DNA from 4 places in the Dechloromonas sp. ZS-1 genome. Region 1 is predicted to be linked to each of the others. Evidence: predicted binding sites of a transcription regulator. Region 1 holds the regulator's gene; each other region holds the start of a gene.
The links. Region 1 encodes FNR, which switches genes on or off when oxygen is low (the NO sensors DNR and NnrR bind a similar motif). Its sites were predicted from a motif close to TTGANCTAGNTCAA; they were not measured.
Positions count from the first base shown of each region.

Region 1 (2,200 bases):
TCGGTTGAAGCCCAGTTCGCCCAGCAAGGCAACCGTAGCGGCATCGACCTTGCGTGGATCGACTTCAATGGAGAACTCGCCGCCTTCCAGCAGCTTGAAATGCTTGCGTGTCTCGGCCATCAGCTGGCGCATTTCGTCATGCGACAGGAAGGTCGGCGTACCGCCGCCCCAATGCAGCTGGATGACTTCATGCTTGCCATCGCACCCTTCCAGCGCCTCGCTCTGGAGCTTCAGTTCCTTGGCCAGGTACTTCAGGTATTTGGCGCTGCGCCCGTGATCCTTGGTGATGATCTTGTTGCAGGCACAGTAATAGCAGATGGTATTGCAGAACGGGATGTGGAAGTATAATGACAACGGCCGGCTGATGCCGCCGATGTTGCGCTTCCCCAACCAAAGCGCTGCGGCCTCGGCATCGAACGCCTCGACGAAGCGGTCAGCGGTCGGATAAGACGTGTAACGCGGACCATTCACATCAAAGCGACGAATGATCTGGGGATCGAAGACGAGGTTTTCAGTTGCGAAATTCATTAAACATGTCACCTATTTTGGCCCCAATTATGTCTGGATGCGGCAAAATAGCGGTTGACATGGATCAATCGAAAGCAGGTTGAGATGCCCCACGGTTCCGCCCAGCCAGAGCACCCGCTCTCGCTCATCAAGACTGCCTGCTCGAATTGCAATCTGCGCGAGCTGTGCCTCCCCTTCGGCCTCTCCCTGGAAGAACTGGAACGCATCGACGATCTGGTCTCGACGCGCCGCCGTATCAAGCGCGGCGACCATCTGTACCGCGCCGGAGAAACCTTCGATGCCATCTACGCCATCCGCGCCGGTTTCTTCAAAACCGATGTGCTGCTCGAAGACGGCCGTGAACAGGTCACCGGTTTCCAGATGGCCGGCGAATTGCTGGGCCTCGACGGCATCAGCACCGAACACCACACCTGCAACGCGGTGGCGCTGGAAGACAGCGAAATCTGCGCCATTCCCTTTGCCAAGCTGGAAACCCTGTCGCGCGAAATCCACACGCTGCAGCACCATTTCCACAAGGTCATGAGCCGCGAAATCGTGCGTGACCATGGCGTCATGATGCTGCTCGGCACCATGCGCGCCGAGGAACGACTGGCAGCCTTCCTGCTCAATCTGTCGCAGCGTTTCACGGCCCGCGGCTTCTCGCATACCGAGTTCTACCTGCGCATGACGCGTGAAGAGATCGGCAGCTACCTGGGCCTGAAACTGGAAACCGTTTCCCGCGCCTTCTCCAAGTTCCAGGAAGAAGGCTACATCGCCGTCCAGCAGAAACACATCCGCATTCTCAACGTAGCAGGCCTGAAGGCCCTGATGAATCACCGCACCTGCTGAACCGGGCTCAGATCAGGCCCGGATTGCGGGTCAGCGCCGTGAGGACGATATAAGCGTAGGCAAACAGGGCCGCCAGGAGCCAGCGCCCCCGTGCAGCTCGGCTGCGTGCGCGCTTGAGCGCCATGCTGCCGCACACGATATAGACAAGCAGCCCCAGCACCTTGGCTGTCAGCCAGCCCTGAACGAAGGGATACTGCCCGCTCATCCAGGCCAGCGTCAGCGCCGATGCAAGCAGGGTGCTGTCGATCAGATGCGGCAGGACACGCGTCAGGCGATGCTGGAGCCGGAGGCTCTCCTGCAGCATCCACCACGCCCGCACGGCAAATCCGAGACCGCTCAGGATCACGCAGGTCACGTGCAGGTGCTTGATGGCCAGATAACTCATGCGGCGGCTTTACCCAGCTGAATCACTTTGAGATGGCGCCAGTACAGATGAGCGACGCGCCAGAGGTGATAGAGCAACCAACCCTGCGAAAACAGACCGGCCAACCCCGCCAGCACCCAGGTCAGCGGCAAGGGGTAAATCACGGCCAGCAGCAGCAAAAAACTCAACACGACATGCGACCAGAACTGCTGGGCGGCCCCGGCCTCCGGCAACAAGCGGTTCATGGCCGGCACGCCCTTGCCGCCCGGCACCAGATTTTGCAAATGGAGCCAAGCCAGGAAGGGCAGGATTTTGTACAACATGCCAACGATGAATGACATGAACGCGCCCACCAGGACAAGCATGCCGAACGCCAGCGACCACGCCGGCGCTTCACTCACAGCGGGACGCAGGGCGACGGTCAACTGCATGGCGCAGGCCAAAATCGCCGACAGCAGACCAAACTGCCAGTAGCGATAG
Region 1 is NZ_JBDIYD010000005.1:143,679-145,878, forward strand. Features, by position in the region: gene hemN (oxygen-independent coproporphyrinogen III oxidase) at 1-528, opposite strand, end outside; gene fnr (fumarate/nitrate reduction transcriptional regulator Fnr) at 613-1,356, shown strand; gene AACO21_RS09260 (SirB2 family protein) at 1,364-1,741, opposite strand; gene AACO21_RS09265 (hypothetical protein) at 1,738-2,200, opposite strand, start outside.

Region 2 (2,200 bases), on a different contig from region 1:
CAGATGAAGTTCAGAATCGCCAGATCAGTGTTCGGCTTGAACACCATCGGGATATCGGCCAACTCGAAGGAGCGATGTTCGAAGGTCGACAGCACGCCCACTTTGACATGCTTGTTCGAGAGCTTGCGGTCGGTGATGCGGGTCCACAGAATGGGATGCATCTCGGCCATGTTCGAGCCCCACAGGAAGAAGGCATCGGCGTGCTCGATGTCATCGTAGCAGCCCATCGGCTCATCGATCCCGAAGGTACGCATGAAGCCCGCAACTGCCGACGCCATGCAGTGGCGGGCATTGGGATCCAGGTTATTCGTGCGGAAGCCGGCCTTCATCAGCTTGGATGCGGCGTACCCTTCCCAAACCGTCCACTGCCCCGAGCCAAACATGGCCAGGCCGTTCGGTCCTTTGGCCTTGAGGGTCGCCCGGACCTTCTCTTCCATGATGTCAAAGGCTTGCTTCCAGGAAATCGGCGCAAACTCGCCGTTCTTGTCGTACTTACCATTGGTCATGCGCAGCATCGGCGTCTTCAGACGGTCCGAGCCATACATGATCTTCGACAGGAAATAGCCTTTGATGCAGTTCAGACCACGGTTGACCGGCGCGTCCGGATCGCCCTGAGTGGCCACCACGCGGCCCTCCTGCGTCCCCACGAGCACGGAACAGCCGGTGCCACAAAAACGGCACGGTGCCTTGTCCCAGCGAATTTCATCCTTGCCGCCCGCAGCCACGGCCGTCCCGGCCTGCATGCCTGCCGCAGTCATGGCTGCAGCAGCGGCATTGGCCTTGATAAAGTCGCGTCGATTGAGTTTCACGCTTGTACCTCCTCGGTATCTGATGTTTCTGGTTCGTCGTCGCTGTACTGATAGACCATGGCTACCGAGGCGACGCCGGGAATACCATGCAGGGCCACGTAGGTATCCGCGGCCGAATTTGTATCGCTGTCTTCGATGACCACCACCATCTTGCCCTCCGGGCTTTCGGCGTGGATTTCCACACCGGGCAGTTCCTCGATTGCCGTGCGCGCGGCCGTCAATTGCAGCGGCGCAACATGCAGAATGGCACTGGAAATATTCATCCCGCCTATACCTCCATCAACCCAAAGGTTATTCAGATGCCGCTATCTTCCGGAGGGGGGGGGCTGGCAAGTTTGATATGCGTCAACTTCATACCCCTGGCAGGTACAACCTACGACTTTGGTGATATTCGCGACTAGTTAATTGGTAGTAGAAAAGGCGACCGATCAATTAGCAATCACAATCGATCAAATTTAAAAGATCAATTGGATCAATCAAGCGTCGATTCCTACAATGCGTCCTGTTGTTACTTCAAACCCACACAGGAGCACACCATGTCGCTGATCAACACCCAAGTTCAACCGTTCAAGGCCCAGGCTTTCCACAATGGCAAGTTCATCGAAGTCACCGAAGCCAGCCTGCAGGGCAAGTGGTCCGTCCTGATCTTCATGCCGGCCGCCTTCACCTTCAACTGCCCGACCGAAATCGAAGATGCCGCCAACAACTACGCCGAGTTCCAGAAGGCCGGCGCCGAGGTGTACATCGTCACCACCGACACGCATTTCTCGCACAAGGTCTGGCACGAAACCTCGCCGGCCGTCGGCAAGGCCCAGTTCCCGCTGATCGGCGACCCGACCCACGCCCTGACCAACGCGTTCGGCGTGCATATCCCGGAAGAGGGCCTGGCCCTGCGCGGCACCTTCGTGATCAACCCGGCCGGCGTGATCAAGACCGTTGAAATCCACTCCAACGAAATCGCCCGCGACGTTTCCGAAACCCTGCGCAAGCTGAAGGCCGCCCAATACACCGCCGCCCACCCGGGCGAAGTCTGCCCGGCCAAGTGGAAGGAAGGCGAAAAGACCCTGGCCCCGTCGCTGGACCTGGTCGGCAAGATCTAAATCTCAAGCCCGATCTCAACAGAGAAACGCTTCCCGCCGCATCCCCGGCGGCGGGATTTCAGCGCTTTGCGACGGTCGACCGTCGCAAAGCAGTGAAAATCAGCCTAGGGAGAACACCATGCTCGACACCACCATTCAGGCCCAATTGAAGGCCTATCTCGAACGCCTCCAGCGCCCGGTCGAACTGGTCGCCTCACTGGACGACAGCGACAAGGCGCAGGAAATGCGCAGCCTGCTGGACGATATTGCCGCCCTCTCCGACAAGGTCAGCATTCGTAACGACGGGCAGCA
Region 2 is NZ_JBDIYD010000003.1:321,865-324,064, forward strand. Features, by position in the region: gene napA (nitrate reductase catalytic subunit NapA) at 1-809, opposite strand, end outside; gene AACO21_RS06670 (chaperone NapD) at 806-1,072, opposite strand; gene ahpC (alkyl hydroperoxide reductase subunit C) at 1,346-1,909, shown strand; gene ahpF (alkyl hydroperoxide reductase subunit F) at 2,028-2,200, shown strand, end outside.
Region 2: AACO21_RS06670 (chaperone NapD) is a predicted target of FNR. The motif match lies at 1,145-1,158, and genes of this name have one in related genera.

Region 3 (2,200 bases), on a different contig from region 1:
CCAGAACGGGTAGGAACCCTTCACGGACTCGACGAAGCTGTAAGCCAGCGTACCGTCAGCATTAACTGCACGCCACATCAGACCCTGCATCACACCGGCAATCCACATGGAGGCGATATAGAGCACGGTACCAATCGTGGCGACCCAGAAGTGAACCGTCACCAGCTTGGTGCTGAACATTTCGGACTTACCGAAGAGGCGCGGCAGCAGGTAGTAGATGGAGCCGATCGACACCATGGCAACCCAGCCCAGCGCACCAGAGTGCACGTGACCAACGGTCCAGTCGGTGTAGTGAGACAGTGCGTTCACCGTCTTGATCGACATCATCGGGCCTTCGAAGGTGGACATACCGTAGAAGGACAGGGAGGTGATCAGGAACTTCAGAACCGGATCATCGCGCAGCTTATGCCAGGCACCCGACAGCGTCATGATGCCGTTGATCATGCCGCCCCAGGACGGAGCCAACAGGATCAGAGAGAAGATCATACCGACAGACTGAGTCCAATCCGGCAGCGCGGTGTAGTGCAGGTGGTGCGGACCCGCCCACATGTACGTGAAGATCAGCGCCCAGAAGTGAACAACCGAGAGACGATAGGAATAAACCGGACGGCCAGCCTGCTTCGGAACGAAGTAGTACATCATGCCCAGGAAGCCTGCCGTCAGGAAGAAGCCAACGGCGTTGTGGCCATACCACCACTGAATCATTGCATCCTGAACACCGGAGTAAGCGGAGTAGGACTTGGTCAGCGTCACCGGCAGGGCCATGCTGTTACCGAGATGCAGCAGTGCGACAGCGATGATGAACGCAGCAAAGAACCAGTTCGCCACGTAGATGTGGGAGACGGTGCGCTTCACCATCGTACCGATGAAGACAGCTGCGTAAGACACCCAGACCAAGGTGATCAGAATATCAATCGGCCATTCCAGTTCCGCATATTCCTTACCACTGGTAATACCCAGCGGCAGGGTCACGGCAGCCAGAACAATGATCAGTTGCCAGCCCCAGAAAGTGAAGGGGATCAGCGGACCACCCCAAAGACGGGTGTGGCAGGTACGCTGCACGACCCAGTACGACGTTGCAAACAGCGCGCAGCCACCAAACGCGAAAATAACCGCGTTGGTATGCAGCGGACGCAGGCGGCCAAAGTGCAGCCACGGACCAATGTTCAGCTCCGGCCAGACCAGCTGAGCTGCAATGATGACACCGACAAGCATGCCGACGATGCCCCAGATGACGGTCATGACGGCGAATTGCCGTACGACCTTATCGTTATATGTGGTTTGCGTTCCAGACATGAACCCACCTCTCGTTAATAAAAAAAACGATGTCCACCTCCCTGAACCCAAGGTGGCGCATAAAAACGGATGGTATTCTAAGTGGAAGCGGGGGTTTTGACCTAGATCAACCTACCAATTATCTAGATAAAAATATTGGCCAAAACCCAACTGCCACAAGCCTGTGGCGCGACATCCCCTGGCGTGCGGGCAAAAAAAAGGGTGCGTCGCAACGCACCCCAACCCCAACAGAGAAATGACGTGAAGCAATTGCTTCACAATGAGGCTATTCTGTTAAAAATGCCTTCAACCTGCGTTGACGCAGGTCAAACTTTTTCTTCCCCGGGGTCTTTTTTCACCGCATGCCCACCTGGCGCCTTGTCGTCATCCATCAGGATTTTGAAGCCCGGCCCCTCCAGATCGTCAAACTGACCGCTTCGGACCGACCACCAAAAGGCAAATGCAATCCCGAAGACGAGCAGGACAGAGACCGGTATCAACAAATAAACGCTTTCCATCAATCATTCTCCATGCGCTGAATTCTCAGCGAATTCAGCACCACAAGCAAAGAGCTCGCCGACATACCGATACCGGCCATCCACGGGGTGACATAACCCGCAATGGCCAGCGGCAGCGCGACAAAATTGTACGCAAACGACCACCAGAGATTCTGGCGGATGATGCGGAGGGTCATCCCCGCCCGCTGCAAACCTTGCGTCAGATGAACCAGATTTTCAGAGAGCAGTACGAAATCAGACTGAGCACGGGCCAACTGCGCGCCGCCGCCCATTGCCACAGAAACCTGAGCCTGAGCGAGAACCGGGGCATCATTCACCCCATCCCCGACCATCGCCACCACAGCCCCATTGGCCTGGAGCGCCTTCACACGCTCGTATTTACCTTGCGGCGAGACCGCCGCATGCAC
Region 3 is NZ_JBDIYD010000004.1:84,114-86,313, forward strand. Features, by position in the region: gene ccoN (cytochrome-c oxidase, cbb3-type subunit I) at 1-1,296, opposite strand, end outside; gene ccoS (cbb3-type cytochrome oxidase assembly protein CcoS) at 1,602-1,793, opposite strand; gene AACO21_RS07820 (heavy metal translocating P-type ATPase) at 1,793-2,200, opposite strand, start outside.
Region 3: ccoN (cytochrome-c oxidase, cbb3-type subunit I) is a predicted target of FNR. The motif match lies at 1,393-1,406, and genes of this name have one in related genera.

Region 4 (2,200 bases), on a different contig from region 1:
GTCGTCGGCCAGCGGATGCAGCACGACCGTGGTGTCCTTGCGTGCCTCCACCACTTCGTCGAGATAGCAGATGCCGCCGTGGCGGACGGCGCGGGTGAGCGGGCCGTCGCTCCAGTAAGTGCCCTGATCCGAAATCAGGTGGCGCCCGACCAGATCGCCGGCGGTCAGATCGTCGTGGCAGGCCACCGTATACAGCGGGAGCTTGAGGCGCGCCGCCATGTGGGCCACGAAACGCGTCTTGCCGCAGCCGGTCGGACCTTTGATCAGGAGGGGCAGGCGCTCGCGGTAGGCGTGTTCAAAGAGGGCAATTTCGTCGCCGGAAGGTTCGTAGAACGGCAGGTCGGTCATTTGAGTGACATCCAGTAGGCAAGCAGAATGAGGGCGGAAACCAGCAGCATCCAGCCTTCAAGCAGGATGCGCCAGAGGCGCGGAGCATCGCGCAGCTCCATGAAATCGAGGATGACCAGCCGCCCCTTCAGGCAGGCGATCAGCAGCATGGTCACGATGGCGGTGGTGCCGGCAGCGCCGACTTCACCAAGATACCAGGTGATCAGGGTGGCCACGATGAGGAGCAGCCAGGCGCGGTGGGCGGGATTCTTCAGCGCGTTCATCGCATCACATAAACCAGGGGGAAAAGCACGATCCACAGGAGGTCGACCATATGCCAGTAGGCCGCGCCGCTTTCCAGGCCATTGGCCTGCTGGCTGGTGTACACCCCTTGCCGGGACTGAAACCACAGGATCGCCAGGATGACCATGCCAAGCAGGACATGCATGAAATGGAAGAAGGTCAGCGAGATGTAGAACATGTAGAAGGTGTTGGTCGACAGGCTGATCCCGGCCCCGAATTTGGCAGCGTATTCGATCACCTTGACGGCGATGAAGCCACCGCCGCACAGGAAGCCGAGCAGCAGATTGCGGCTGATGGCGGATTGATCGTCGCGATGGGCTGCCTGTACGGCGAGCACGACACACCAGGAGCCGGTGATCAGGAGAACGGTGTTGATCGCCCCCAGGTCACGGTCCAGCGTTTGCTGGTAGAGATTGAACATCTCCACGTTTTTGGTCCGGGCAAAGGCATAGGCCGCGAAAAATACGGCAAAGGCCAGCATTTCGGCCAGGATGAAGAACCAGATGGCCAGATCGCCGGGCAGCCGGCGCGGGGCGGACTGGGGCAGGGCCGGGGTGGAAGCGGTATGCATGGCGGCATCTTAGCGAGCCCTCCTGCGGTCAACCTTTGATGTGGCCCAAAAATGAAAAAAGGCGCGGAGCCGAAGCGCCGCGCCTGAAGTGCTACTGGAGGAATCGAGTGCCGATCAGGCAGCTTCCTTCTCGTCACCGCCAATGAAGAAGCTGGCGATGTAGAGGACGAGGCCGATCAGGAACACCACGCCAGTCCATTCACGCATCCAGTAGAACAAGGCGATCTTGTCCTGGGCAACCATGAAGGGCAGCGGCGTGTCGGAAACACGCTGCAGCCAGACTTGCAGGATGCCGGCGGCGGTCAGGAAGAGGGTGATGAAGACGATGGCGATGGTCATCAGCCAGAACGCCCACATTTCGATGACTTGCGACTTGTTGCTGTTGGCAGCACGGCCGCGCATGATCGGCATGGCGTAGGAGATCATCATCAGGACAACCATCGCGTAGGCACCGTAGAAGGCCATGTGGCCGTGTGCAGCGGTGATCTGCGTACCGTGGGTGTAGTAGTTCACCGGAGCCAGGGTGTGCAGGAAGCCCCACACGCCAGCGCCCAGGAACGCCATCACGCCAGTACCCAGCGCCCACAGCACGGCAACCTTGTTCGGATGCTCGCGGCGGCGACGGTTAACCATGTTGAAGGCAAAGACGGTCATCGCGAAGAACGGGATCGGTTCCAGTGCGGAGAAGATGGAACCCCACCACTGCCAGTATTCCGGCGTACCGATCCAGTAGTAGTGGTGACCCGTACCGATGATGCCGGTGATCAGGGTCAGGGTGACGATGACGTATAGCCACTTCTCGATGACTTCACGGTCGACACCGGTGGTCTTGATCAGCACGAAGGCCAGGAAAGAACCCAGGATCAGTTCCCAAACGCCTTCCACCCACAGGTGCACCGTCCACCACCAGAAGAACTTGTCGAGAACGACGTTCACCGGGTTGTAGAAGGAGAACAGGAAGAAGACGGCGAGGCCCCACAGACCGATCAGCAGCACCAG
Region 4 is NZ_JBDIYD010000012.1:47,002-49,201, forward strand. Features, by position in the region: gene AACO21_RS13510 (CbbQ/NirQ/NorQ/GpvN family protein) at 1-348, opposite strand, end outside; gene AACO21_RS13515 (cytochrome C oxidase subunit IV family protein) at 345-611, opposite strand; gene AACO21_RS13520 (cytochrome c oxidase subunit 3 family protein) at 608-1,201, opposite strand; gene AACO21_RS13525 (cbb3-type cytochrome c oxidase subunit I) at 1,316-2,200, opposite strand, start outside.
Region 4: AACO21_RS13520 (cytochrome c oxidase subunit 3 family protein) is a predicted target of FNR. The motif match lies at 1,237-1,250, and genes of this name have one in related genera.